DNA from 4 places in the Streptomyces sp. NPDC093018 genome. Region 2 is predicted to be linked to each of the others. Evidence: riboswitches for the same ligand, from Rfam matches in the RefSeq annotation. Region 2 holds a riboswitch; each other region holds the start of a gene.
The links. A riboswitch is a leader RNA that binds a small molecule or an ion and turns the genes downstream of it on or off. The one in region 2 is predicted to bind cobalamin.

Region 1: it holds a riboswitch for cobalamin, as region 2 does, so the genes downstream of both, AB0N90_RS30940 (CoA-acylating methylmalonate-semialdehyde dehydrogenase) here and AB0N90_RS21385 (HoxN/HupN/NixA family nickel/cobalt transporter) in region 2, are expected to answer to the same signal.
Region 3: it holds a riboswitch for cobalamin, as region 2 does, so the genes downstream of both, AB0N90_RS35365 (iron ABC transporter permease) here and AB0N90_RS21385 (HoxN/HupN/NixA family nickel/cobalt transporter) in region 2, are expected to answer to the same signal.
Region 4: it holds a riboswitch for cobalamin, as region 2 does, so the genes downstream of both, AB0N90_RS30900 (DUF4430 domain-containing protein) here and AB0N90_RS21385 (HoxN/HupN/NixA family nickel/cobalt transporter) in region 2, are expected to answer to the same signal.

The regions. Positions count from the first base shown of each region.
Region 1 is NZ_JBFBFF010000018.1:75,949-79,158, forward strand. It holds gene AB0N90_RS30930 (ATP-binding cassette domain-containing protein) at 1-179, shown strand, start outside; gene AB0N90_RS30935 (ECF transporter S component) at 176-1,021, shown strand; cobalamin riboswitch at 1,120-1,248, shown strand; gene AB0N90_RS30940 (CoA-acylating methylmalonate-semialdehyde dehydrogenase) at 1,503-3,026, shown strand; gene AB0N90_RS30945 (acyl-CoA dehydrogenase family protein) at 3,034-3,210, shown strand, end outside.
Region 2 is NZ_JBFBFF010000009.1:177,871-181,080, forward strand. It holds gene AB0N90_RS21375 (heavy metal translocating P-type ATPase) at 1-1, opposite strand, end outside; gene AB0N90_RS21380 (hypothetical protein) at 1-216, opposite strand, end outside; gene AB0N90_RS21385 (HoxN/HupN/NixA family nickel/cobalt transporter) at 406-1,497, opposite strand; cobalamin riboswitch at 1,525-1,728, opposite strand; gene AB0N90_RS21390 (hypothetical protein) at 1,818-2,897, opposite strand; gene AB0N90_RS21395 (SPFH domain-containing protein) at 2,945-3,210, opposite strand, start outside.
Region 3 is NZ_JBFBFF010000025.1:76,393-79,602, reverse strand. It holds gene cbiE (precorrin-6y C5,15-methyltransferase (decarboxylating) subunit CbiE) at 1-137, shown strand, start outside; gene cobM (precorrin-4 C(11)-methyltransferase) at 134-883, shown strand; cobalamin riboswitch at 900-1,035, shown strand; gene AB0N90_RS35365 (iron ABC transporter permease) at 1,191-2,198, shown strand; gene AB0N90_RS35360 (ABC transporter ATP-binding protein) at 2,201-2,968, shown strand; gene AB0N90_RS35355 (ABC transporter substrate-binding protein) at 2,978-3,210, shown strand, end outside.
Region 4 is NZ_JBFBFF010000018.1:63,899-67,108, forward strand. It holds gene AB0N90_RS30885 (GntR family transcriptional regulator) at 1-106, shown strand, start outside; gene AB0N90_RS30890 (sterol desaturase family protein) at 103-936, shown strand; gene AB0N90_RS30895 (hypothetical protein) at 979-1,332, shown strand; cobalamin riboswitch at 1,383-1,523, shown strand; gene AB0N90_RS30900 (DUF4430 domain-containing protein) at 1,685-2,173, shown strand; gene AB0N90_RS30905 (cobalamin-binding protein) at 2,187-3,107, opposite strand.

The DNA of each region.
Region 1 (3,210 bases), on a different contig from region 2:
CCGACCGTGTCGTCGTCATGGCCGAGGGGGACATCGTCGCCGACGGCCCCACCGCCGAAGTCATCGTCTCCTCCCCGACGTTCGCCCCGCAGACGGCCAAGATCCTCGCGCCCCTGCCTTTCCTGACGGTAAGCCAGGTCGAGCGGGGGCTCGCGGACACGGGCGAGGCGCGGTCATGAGCGGACGCGCGGGGGCCGGGGGACCCGCCATCCGGCTGACCGGCCGGGCCGCAGTGGTCATGGCGCTCGCCGCCCTCCTCGGACTCGTCGCGTTCTTCTGGCCGTTCGTGGTCGCCCCCGGGAAGTTCGGCTCCTCCTACGCGCCCCCGCTGATCTTCGGCGTGCTGCTGGTGCTGGTGCTGTGCGTGGTGCTCTCGGAGATCGCCGAGGGCGGCATCGACTCCAAGGCGCTCGCCATGCTCGGGGTGCTCTCCGCCGTCGACGCCGCCCTGCGCCCCCTCGGGGCCGGTACGGCGGGCATCGAGACGGTCTTCTTCGTCCTGGTCCTGGCCGGCCGGGTGTACGGCCCCGGTTTCGGCTTCGTCCTCGGCTGCACCTCGCTGTTCGCCTCCGCGCTGATCACCGGGGGAGTGGGGCCCTGGATGCCGTACCAGATGTTCGGCTGCGCGTTCGTCGGCATGCTCGCCGGATTCCTGCCCCGGGCGAGCGGTCGCCGCGAGGTGCTGATGCTCGCGGTCTACGGCTCGCTGTCCGGCTACCTCTTCGGCTTCCTGCTCAACCTCTCCTTCTGGCCCTTCTCCCTGGACCCGAACAGCTCGATCGCCTATCTGCCGGGCCTGCCCTTCACCGAGCAGTGGCACCGCTACGTCGCCTTCGACCTCGCCACCTCGCTGGGCTGGGACACCGGCCGCGCCGTCACCAACTTCGTGTGCGTGCTGCTGGCCGGTCCCGCGGTGCTGACCACCTTCCGGCGCGCCGCCCGCCGCGCCCGCTTCCGGGCGCCGGTACGCTTCGCCGGACCCCGCGAGCGGCCGGCGGAGAGCGCGGACGGCGTGGCCTGAAGACGTACCGGATCTCGTGAGGACGCACCGGATCCACGGGGACACTGGATTTACTAGGACGTCCAACTATATATTCGGGGGAGAAGGCCCGCGGTGCAGGGAAGCCGGTGCGAATCCGGCGCGGTCCCGCCACTGTGACCGGGGAGTACGCCGTCGACAGGTACGCCACTGACGAGCTGGATGTCGGGAAGGCGGACGGCGCGCGCTGATCCGGGAGTCAGGATACCGGCCGCGGGATGTTCCGTGTTGTCCACGAGGATGGAGCCGACACGCATGGCACCCCTGCGCACCCATGATCCCGGCGCGAGCCGACGCGGGCCGTCCCCGCGCGGCAATCCCGCCGTACCGGTCTGAGGGCTCGTCCCGCCACCGCGTCTTTCGCGCCGCCCCGGCACGCCCATGTGCGCCCTCGCGCACCCCGGCCGTGTGCCGCCGCTGCGCGCCATCCCGGATCACCCCCACCTGACGAGAGCAGGCAGCCATGATCCGTCCCCAAGCACCCTCCGCCGTACGCGAGTTGACCCACTTCGTCGACGGCGAGCACTTCCTGGGCACCTCCGGGTCCCACAGCGAGGTGTACGACCCCAACACCGGCGAGGTCCAGGCCCTGGTGCCGCTCGCCGACCGGGGCGAGACCACGGCGGCGATCACCTCCGCCGCCGAGGCACAGCGCGCCTGGGCCGAGTGGAACCCGCAGCGCCGCGCCCGCGTCCTGCTGCGCTTCCTCCAGCTCGCCGAGCAGGAGAAGGACACGCTCGCCCGGCTGCTGTCGGCCGAGCACGGCAAGACCGTCGCCGACGCCCACGGCGACCTCCAGCGCGGACTGGATGTCGTGGAGTTCGCCGCCGGCATCCCGCACCTGCTCAAGGGCGAGTTCAGCGACAACGCCGGCACCGGCATCGATGTGCACTCCCTGCGCGCACCCCTCGGCGTCATCGCGGGCATCACCCCGTTCAACTTCCCCGCCATGATCCCGCTCTGGCAGGCCGCACCCGCGCTGGCCTGCGGCAACGCCTTCGTCCTCAAGCCCTCCGAGCGCAACCCCTCGGTGCCGCTGCGGCTCGCCGAACTCTTCCTGGAGGCGGGCCTGCCGCCGGGCGTGCTCAATGTCGTCAACGGCGCCCGGGACGCCGTCGACACCCTCCTGGAGGACCCGCGCGTCGCCGCCCTCGGCTTCGTCGGCTCCACCCCGATCGCCGCGCACGTCTACGCCACCGCCGCCGCCCACGGCAAGCGCGCCCAGTGCTTCGGCGGCGCCAAGAACCATCTGATCGTGATGCCGGACGCCGATCTGGACCAGGCGGTGGACGCGCTGATCGGCGCCGGGTACGGCTCGGCCGGTGAGCGCTGCATGGCGATCTCGGTCGCCGTGCCGGTCGGCGAGGCCACGGCGGACGCCCTCGTCGCCCGGCTCACCGAACGCATCGCCGCCCTGCGCATCGGCCGCAGCGACGACCCCGAGGCCGACTTCGGCCCGCTGGTCGCCCCCGAGGCCCTGCGCAGGGTCCGCGACTACGTCGACCTCGGTGTCCAGGAGGGCGCCGAACTCGTCGTGGACGGACGGGACTTCGTGCTCCCCGGCCATGAGAAGGGCTTCTTCGCCGGAGCCTCCCTCTTCGACCGGGTCACCCCGGACATGCGGATCTACCAGGAGGAGATCTTCGGCCCGGTCCTCTCGGTCGTGCGCGCCGCCGACTACGAGGAGGCCCTGCGCCTGCCCAGCGAGCACCGCTACGGCAACGGCGTCGCGATCTTCACCCGCGACGGGGACACCGCCCGCGACTTCACCCGCCGGGTGAACACCGGCATGGTCGGCGTGAACGTGCCCATCCCGGTGCCCGTCGCCCACCACACCTTCGGCGGCTGGAAGCGCTCCGGCTTCGGCGACCTCGGCCAGCACGGCCCGGACGCGATCCGCTTCTGCACCCGCACCAAGACCGTCACCTCCCGCTGGCCCGCCGGCCGCCGCGAGGGCGCCTCCTTCACGATCCCCACGATGGGCTGAGCGCCGTATGACCACCACCCTGCTCACCGAGGACCAGCAGGCCCTCGTCGAGACCACCCTCGACTTCGCCCAGGACCACCTCGCCCCGCACGCCCTGGACTGGGACCGCCACAAGCACTTCCCCGTCGACGTCCTGCGCAAGGCCGCGGGGCTCGGCCTCGGCGGCGTCTACGTGCGTGAACAG
Region 2 (3,210 bases):
CTCGCCGCCCCCATGGCTCATCCCGGGCATGTCGTCATCGCCGCCGCTCCCGGTGCCATGTATGCCGGGCGCCACCGGCCCCGCCGCCGAGCCGACGGCGTAGGAGACCGCGAACAGCAGCGTCAGCAGGAGCAGGAATCCCCAGAGCGCGGGAGACGGCAGCGGCCTGCCGCGGGTCGTACCGGTGGAGCCGGGTGACATCGGAATATCGGCCATGCCCGACCTTCCTGGTCGCATCGGACCGTCGTGCGAGAGATGGCGATTGGAGCCGTACCGTCGCAGTAGTCGGCCCGACGGAGCGCCGGGTTCCGGGACTTGATCGTGACGTACGCCATAACTGCTGGCACGTCGGCGTGCACGGCCGCCCGGCGGCAGAGCACGCGGGTCCTCGAAGCGGCCGGGGTGTCAGCCGTCCCCGCCGAGCCGGCCCGCCCACCGCTGCTCGACCCCGGCCAACCGCCAGTACGCCAGCGCCGCCGCCCACACGACCACGAACAGGCCGACGATGACGTACCCCACGTTGTCCAGGTCCAGCCCGGCGATCCAATCGGTCACCACGTCACTGAGATCGAGCTTCTCGTGCAGCACGCCGACCAGTTCGATGGTGCCGATCAGGAACGCGACCGCGATGGACAGGCCGGTGATGGTCAGGTTGTAGAACACCTTGCGCACCGGGTTGGAGAACGCCCACTGATAGGCGAAGTTCATGAACGTGCCGTCGAGCGTGTCGAACAGGCTCATCCCCGCCGCGAACAGCAGCGGCAGGCACAGGACCGCGTACCACGGAAGTCCGGCCGCGGCACCGCTGCCCGCCATCACCATCAGGGTGACCTCGGTCGCGGTGTCGAAGCCGAGCCCGAACAGGAAGCCCAGCGGGAACATCTGCCCGGGCCGGGTGACCGCCCCGGTGAAGCGACCCAGGAACCGGTTCATGAACCCCCGCGAGTCCAGGTGCTGTTCCAGGGCGGCCTCGTCGTACGTCCCCGCTCGCATCGCCCGGAAGACCCGCAGGATGCCCGCGAGGGCCACGAGGTTGAGCGCCGCGATGAGGTAGAGGAAGGTCCCGGAGACGGTGGTGCCGACGACGCCGAGGGTCTGGTGGGTACGGGAGTCGTCGTCGAGCAGGGTGCCGGCGAGCTGTGCGCCGCCCGCGACCAGGGCCGCCATGGCGACCACCACGCTGGAATGGCCGAGCGCGAACCAGAAGCCGACCGACACCGGCCGTTTGCCGTCGGCCATCAGCTTGCGGGTGGTGTTGTCGATCGCGGCGATGTGATCGGCGTCGAACGCGTGCCGCATGCCCAGGGTGTACGCGGTGACCCCGAGGCCGATCCCGAACGCCTTGGAGCCGACCTCGTAGTGCCCGGGCACGACCAGCAGGAACAGGATGCCGAACGCCACGACATGCAGGGCGGCGATCACCACCAGCAGCCCGGCGGTTCGGACGGTGTCCTCGCGCCGCCAACGAAAACGGGTCGACTCTGCGGGCAGGGTCATGGGGTCACGCTCCAGCACCTCGTGGATCAGCTCGTGAAGTGCCGTGGCCGGTCTCCTGGCTTACGGGTGCGCGCGTGTCCGTCCCGGCCTTCCCGTCCGCCGGGCGGCGGACGGTGACCGTGCCCAACTGGGACGGATACTCCCCGATCACAGTGGCGAGGGCCGCTCCGGTCTGAGCCCCGCTGGGGGCTGTCACCGGTCTTCCCGAACACCACGGCCCGCCCACCGTAGAACCGGTCACCCGCTCCCGCACAATCGGACGGTCCCCGGGTATCCAAGATCACATCAGGCCGCCCGCGAGGAAGTCCCCGCACCCATGCTCATTTGCGCAGCATCACCACGAGCAGCACCACCAACGCGATCAGCAGCGCGCCGCCCACCGAGGCCAGGGCGATCTTGGCCGCGCTGTACGGCCGTTCGCCGATGACCTCGCCGGTTCGGGCGTTGACCATGACCGGCCACGCCTTGCCCGCGTGGAGGTAGGTCAGGAACCAGACGGGCAGCAGCACCAGCTTGTAGGTGAGGCCGCTGTAGGCGGTGGACATCGAGTGCACCCGCTGCTCGTCGCCGCCGATGTCCCGCTTGCAGTCGGCGCGGATCACCGGCGCCATCCGGGCCTTCGCCGACTCCAGGCCGGTCTCCGGCTCGACGTCGAAGCGGACGGTACGGAAACCCGCCAGGTACTCCTCCTGGTAGGGAACCGTCTCCTCCAGCGGCCAGGGCGTGAGCTTGTCCAGTTCCTTCTCCGGCACCTGACTGCTGCCGGGCACCAGCACATCGTCGAAGAACCGGTCGACGGTTCCGGACACATGGTGCCAACGGGTGTGCCGCACCTGCCGGGTGTTGCCGTCGGAGTCCTCCTCCTCCACCCAGTAGTGCTCGCCGCGCTGACCGGAGTACTCGGTGAAGGTCTGCGCGTCGTACGTCCAGTGCGGCAGGTAACTGCCCCGGAACGTCTCCGCCTCGGTGACCTTCTTCAGCTCGCCGGGCGCGAACCAGCGGGACTTCGTCCACTTCGCCAGGGCGTCCCGGGCCTCCTCACGGCTCACCCCGAACGGCAGTACCGCCTCGGGTACGACGCGTTCGGTGCCGGCGGCGTCCGCGACCAGCGGGGTGGCGCAGAACTGGCACTTGTCGCTGAGGGTGTCGCTCTCGGTCACCGCGTGGCAGCCGGGGCAGGTGTACACCTTCACCCGGCTCGGCGCGGACGCCCGCCGCAGCTCGGCCAGTTCCTCGATGGGGTGCTCGGTGACCTGCCGCGGTATCGGCGTGATGTCCTGCTCGTGCTTGCAGTACGGGCAGCGCAGCGCGTAGGTCCCGGGCGCGTACTCGCTCACCCCGCCGCACGCCTCGCACTGGAACGCCCTGTCGGGCGCCGGCGCGACGTCCTGATCCGTCAACTCACTTCTCCTTGTGACCTGTTACCCGAGGTGCCGGACGGCGGATCTCAGCCCTGCGGGGGCAGCGGCGGCGGCACGTCGGCGAGCAGCGACGCCAACTCCGGGACCTGGTCCGCGGGTTGCCAGGCGGCCTGCCCGCTGCGCCAGACCAGCGTGGCGCGGGTCAGGTTGCCCGCCGCGACCTGCCCGGCCAGCGCGCTCTCGTCGTACGGGCCCTGCTGCTGTCCGGCGACCGCGAGGAACCAGCGCGGCGCGGTGGGCAGCGGCGGCGGGACATCGGCGGCGGGTGCGGCGGGCTGCGCCGGTCCCTGTG
Region 3 (3,210 bases), on a different contig from region 2:
ACGGAGGCGAGCTGGTGCGGCTCGCGGTGGCGCACGCCGTGCCCGTGGGCGGCTTCACCGGCTGGCGGCAGGCCATGCCGGTCACCCAGTGGGCCGTACAGAAGACCGACAACCCCTCACCAGGAGCTGACAGATGACCGTGTACTTCATCGGCGCCGGCCCCGGCGCCGCCGACCTGATCACGGTGCGCGGCGCCCGGACGCTCGCCGCCTGCCAGGTCTGCCTGTACGCGGGCAGCCTCGTCCCCCGCGAACTGCTGGCCGAATGCCCGCCGGACGCCCGCCTGGTGGACACCGCCCGGCTCGACCTGGACGAGATCACCGCCGAGTTGCTCCGCGCCCACGAGGAGGGGCACGACGTGGCCCGCCTCCATTCCGGCGATCCTTCCGTGTTCAGCGCGGTCGCCGAACAGATGCGGCGGCTGGACGCGGCCGGGGTCCCCTACGAGGTCGTCCCCGGTGTCCCCGCCTTCGCCGCCGCGGCCGCCTCCCTCAAGCGGGAACTGACCGTGCCCACCGTCGGCCAGACCGTCATCCTCACCCGCGTCGCCAACCGCGCCACCGCCATGCCGGAGGGCGAGGACCTGGCCACGCTCGGCCGCAGCGGCGCGCTGATCGTGCTGCACCTGGCCGCCAAGTACGTGGACCGTGTGGTGGAGGAACTCCGCCCGCACTACGGCGCCGACTGCCCCGCCGCGGTCGTCGCCTACGCCTCCCGCCCGAACGAGCTGATCATCCGGGGCACCCTGGACGAGATCGCCCAGAAGATGAAGGACGCGGACGTCCTGCGCACCGCGGTGATCATGGTAGGGCGGACGCTGGGGGCGGAGCAGTTCCGCGACAGCCACCTGTACTCGCCCGAACGCGAGCGGCATCTGTGCTGAACAGAGCCGCGGGAGCCGTTTGTTAGGCTCCCCTCGCCTCCCGCGGGGGAAGTCCGGTGAGAGTCCGGCGCTGACCCGCAACGGTGTGCACGACGGCCGGTCCGACGGCCGTCGTGCGAGCCCGATCGCCTGCGGGGGCGGATCGACCCGTTGACTGCTCGCCGCGGACTGCGAGAAGGGGGCCGGGCCGCCTGATCGGCCGCCCGGGCCGCTCCTGCTCGACGTCCAGCAGGCGGCCCGTGTGAAGGACGACTCTCCCGTGAGCCGAAGTACGGCCCCCAGCCGCATACCCGTGCCGCCGCTCAGCATGGCCCTGGCGCTGCTGCTCCTGCTGTCCCTCGTCGGCGGTGTCGGGCTCGGCGCCGCCGGGGTCGGCTGGACCGAGGCGCTGCGCTTCCTGTGGGCCGGACTCACCGGCAGCACCGTGCACGCGCGTGACGAAGCCGCGTACACCATCGTCTGGGAGCTCCGGCTGCCCCGGGTGCTGCTCGGCGCCGTGGTCGGAGCCGGGCTCGCGGCCGTCGGAGTGGCTGTGCAGGCGATGGTCCGCAACGCGCTGGCCGACCCCTTCGTGCTCGGCATCTCCTCCGGCGCGGCGGTGGGCGCCAACGCCGTGATCCTCCTCGGAGCGTTCGCCGGTCTCGGGGTGTGGGCGCTGTCCGCGTCGGCGTTCGCCTCGGCACTCGCCGCCATGGCGCTGGTGTACGCCGTGGCCCGTTCACCGCGGGGCCTGACGCCGCTGCGCCTGATCCTCACCGGCACGGCGCTGGCGTACGGATTCGAGGCCGTCACCACGGTCATGGTGTTCGGCGCGGCCCGGGGCGAGGCGGCCCGGTCGGCGATGATGTGGCTGCTGGGTAGCCTGGGCGGCGCCACCTGGGCCCAACTGCCGCTCGCCGCGGTGACCGTCGCGGCGGGATGGGCCTGGCTGCGGTGGCGGGCCGAACCGCTCAACGCGCTCGCCATGGGGGACGAGACCGCGGCCGCGCTCGGCGTCGGACCGGCTCGGCTGCGCCGGGAGCTGTTCGTCGTCACCGCCGCCGTGACGGGGACGGTGGTGGCGGTCAGCGGGGCCATCGGGTTCGTCGGACTGATGGTGCCGCACGTCGTACGGATGCTGGTCGGCGCCGACCACCGCCGTGTGCTGGCGGTCGCCCCGCTCGCGGGAGCCGTACTGCTGGTGTGGGCGGACCTGCTGTCCCGGCTGCTGTTCGCGCCCGCCGAACTACCGGTCGGAGTGATCACCGCGATGGTCGGTGTGCCCGCGTTCCTGCTCCTGATGCGGCGGGCCGGCTATGCGTTCGGAGGCCGCTGAGCATGCGACTCGACATCGATGACGTGACGATCGAGGCGGCCGGGACCCGCCTGGTCGAGCACATCGCCCTCACCGTGGACAGCGGGGCGTTCGTCGGACTCGTGGGCCCGAACGGCAGCGGCAAGTCGACCTTGCTGCGCTCCCTGTACCGGGCGCTGCGCCCGGCCGGGGGAGTGGTGCGGCTGGACGGCCGCGATCTGCACGCCATGGACGCGCGGGCCGCCGCCCGGGCCCTGGCCGCGCTGCCGCAGGAGTCCTCCGCCGAGTTCGACTTCACCGTCGCCGAGGTCGTCGCCATGGGACGGCTGCCGCACCAGGGCCGTACGGCCGCCTCGGACCGGGAGATCTGCGCCGGGGCGATGGAGCGCACCGGCGTCGCCCACCTCGCCGACCGCGGGTTCCTCAGCCTGTCCGGCGGTGAGAAGCAGCGGGTCCTCATCGCCCGGGCCCTGGCCCAGCAACCGAGGATTCTGGTCCTCGACGAACCCACCAACCACCTCGACATCGCCCACCAGTTGGACATCCTGTCCCTGGTCCGAGCCAGCGGCCTGACTGTGCTGGCCGCCCTCCACGACCTCAACCTGGCGGCGGCTCACTGCGATGTCCTCTACGTCCTCGACGGCGGCCGGATCGTTGCCTGCGGACCGCCCCGTGACGTCCTCGAACCCCCGCTGCTGGCGAAGGTGTTCGGCGTCCGGGCCCACGCCGTCCGGCACCCCGAGACGGATGCCGTGCAGCTCCTGTTCGACCTGCTCCCGCCCACCATCTGAAGGACGACCATGCGCAAGCAGCTTCTCGCCACCGCCCTCTGTCTCGCCGCGACCGCCACGGGATGCGGCGCGACGGTGGAACGGGCCAAGGACGCAAAACCCTCGTCCTCGGTCACCCTCACCAACTGCGGTCGTCAGGTGACCTACGACAAGGTTCCCGAGAGGGTCGTCACCAACGACGTCGGCATCACGGAGCTGATGTTCGCCCTGGGCCTGGAGGACCGCATGGCCGGTTTCGCCAT
Region 4 (3,210 bases), on a different contig from region 2:
GCACATCACGGCCCGCGAGGCCGGTGCGGCCGAGCTGCTGGCCCGTGAGCTGCTGACCCGCAGCGTGCCCGCCGCGCCCCGCGCCCGCAAGGGGGCACGGCGATGATCCCCACCGTGATCTACGCGATCCCGGCGTTCGTGCTGCTGGTCGTGGTGGAGGCGCTGTCGTACCGCTTCCTGCCGGACGACGACGAGCGCGGGTACGAGCTGCGCGACACCGTCACCAGCATGTCCATGGGCGCGGGCAGCCAGGTCATCGCGGTGCCGTGGAAGGTCGCGACCATCGTGGTCTACGCCGCCGCGTACACCGCCGTCCCCTGGCATCTGTCGCCGTCCTCCGGCTGGACCTGGCTGCTGCTGTTCTTCGGCGACGACCTGGCCTACTACGCCTATCACCGGGCCCATCACCGGGTACGGGTGCTGTGGGCGAGCCATGTGGTCCACCACTCCAGCCTGCGCTACAACCTCTCCACCGCGCTGCGCCAGACCTGGACGCCGATGACCGGCCTGCCGTTCTGGCTGCCGCTGGCGCTGCTCGGGGTGCCGCCGTGGATGATCCTGGTCGAGCAGGCGGTCAGCCTCGTCTACCAGTTCTTCCTGCACACCGAGCGGGTGGACAAGCTGTGGCGCCCGGTGGAGTGGTTCTTCAACACGCCCTCGCACCACCGGGTCCACCACGGCTCCAACCAGGTCTACCTGGACCGCAATTACGGCGGCATCCTCATCATCTGGGACCGGCTCTTCCGCACCTTCGAACCGGAGGGGGAGCGGGTGGTGTACGGGCTGACGAAGAACATCGACAGCTACAACCTGGTGCGGGTGGCCTTCCACGAGTACGCGGCGGCCTGGCGCGACGTCCGGGCGGCGGTACGGTGGCGGGACCGGGCCGGGTATGTGTTCGGGCCGCCGGGATGGTCACCCCGCGTCGGCCGATGAGATGATGATGATCAAGTCGAGCCGGAAGTTCGGGGGGTAGCAGTGGCCGGATCGGTCCCGTGCCGTGTCGTCGTGTGCCGTGACTGCTGCTGCGGCAGCCCGAAGGTGACCGGCGTCGACCACGCGGCGCAGACCGCCCGGCTGGAGGCGGCGGTACCCCTGCGGATCTCCGACTGCCTCGACGTGTGCGACCAGGCCAACGTCATCGTCGTACAGCCCTCCGCCACCGGCCGCGCCGCCGGTGGCCGGCCGGTCTGGCTGGGGCTCGTCAACGACCCGGAGGCGACCGAGGACATCATCACCTGGGTACGGTCCGGCGGGCCGGGCGTGGCACCACTGCCGGAGATCCTCGGGCTGTACGCCTTCACACCACCGGGACGCCCGGCCAACCCCTGAGCCCCAAGGGCCGCGGAATCAGCCGGAGTTCTAGTCCGTCTTCACCAATTACCCCTAGAATGAACACCGTTCGCACAACAACCGCATAAGTGCGTGACTGGGGGAAGCCGGTGGGAATCCGGCGCTGACCTGCAACCGTGTGCGGCCGTGGGCCGCGAGTCGGGCTGCCCGGCACGTGCTGGAACCGCTTCCCACTGTCATGGTCCGCAGCGCGAAGCCGAGAGCCATGCCCGGAGCACCGGGTCCGGCCCGTCCACCGGTCCGCGCGAGCGGCGGTGCCCGGAGCCGCCCGGGTGCGCCTCGCTCGCCCGGCGACGAGGCCGCGGGCCGCCCGCCCAGGAAGGCTCAGCTCTTGCACGGCACCTTCGCACGCCGCACCCTGATCACCGCGACCGCCCTCGGCATGGCCCTCGTCGCCGCGCCGGCGACCGCCCACGCCCAGAGCGCACCGGGCACGAACGCCCCGGTCAGAGTGACGCTCACCGTCCAGGGACCGGACGGGACCCTCTTCAAGGGGAAGATCAGAACCCGCGGTCACGACGTCACCACCGCGACCGGCGGCACGCACACCTGCGACGGCACCAACGGCGGCGCCAACCCCTCCGCCGTGCCGACGCCCACCGCGGCCCTCGACGACGCCGCCCACCGGCGGCACTTCAGCTGGGACGGCGCCTGGTACGCGTCGTTCGACGACTACTCCGTCGACATCATCAAGAACGTCAGCGGCGGCGCCTCCGCCTACTGGAACATCTCCGTCAACGGCACGCCCACCCCGGTGGGCGGCTGCCAGTTCAAGCTGAACGCCGGAGACACCGTGGCGTTCACCTGGACGGCGTTCTGATCCGGCCCGCTCCTCACCGGCCGGGGAACGGACGCGCCTCGGCCGGTGCGACCGGCTCCCCGGCCCGCACCCCGTGCAGGACATGGGCCAGCACCTCCGCCCCGCGCACCACCCGTGGCCCCGGCCGGTTGTAGTACGACGGCCCGTCCAGCACCCAGACCCGACCGGACCGTACGGCGGGCAGCTCCGGCCAGCCCGGCAGCTTCGTGAGCAACTCGGCCTCACGCAGGGTGCGTTCGGGCGGGAAGCCGCACGGCAGGACGAGCAGCACGTCCGGCCGCGCGGCGCGCACCGCCGACCACTCCACCGGTTCCGTGTGCTCGCCGGGCGAGGCGAGGAGCGGTTCGCCCCCGGCGGCGGTGATCTGCTCCGGCACCCAGTGTCCGGCCGGCCACAGCGGGTCGAGCCATTCGATCGCCGCCACCCGGGGCCGGCCGAGACCGGCGACCGCGCCCCTTAACCGGTCGAGCCGGTCCCGCAGTTCGGCCCGGCGGCGCAGCGCGCGCTCACGCACGCCCAGCAGTTCGCCGACGGTGACCAGGCAGTCCAGTACGTCGTCCAGCGTGCGCGGTTCCAGGCTGAGCACCCGGGTGTCCGCGTCGAGCAGCCGTACGGCCCGGCTGACCCGCTCGTACGACACCGCGCACACGGCGCACAGGTCCTGGGTGAGCACCACATCGGGCCGCAGCGCCGCCAGCGCCTCGGTGTCGAGCGTGTACAGGGACGACCCCGAGTGCGCCGACCCGCCGACGGCATCGGAGATCTCCCGGCTGGTCAGCACGTCCTGGTCCAGCTCCGCCCCGGTCACCACCGGCACCGCCGCCACCTCCCGGGGCGGCCAGTCACATTCGTGCGTACGCCCGACCAGGCTCGCGGAGAGACCGAGCGCGGCGACGATATCGGTCGCGGCAGGAAGAAGGGAGACGATCCGCATGCGCTGAGCCTATGCCGGGCGTGCTTGCGGTGGCGCCGAAAGGAGGGCGGCGGTCCGGGCGGCTCGGGGCGGGGGCCGACCAGGGGGTACGTCCAGCGCCGAC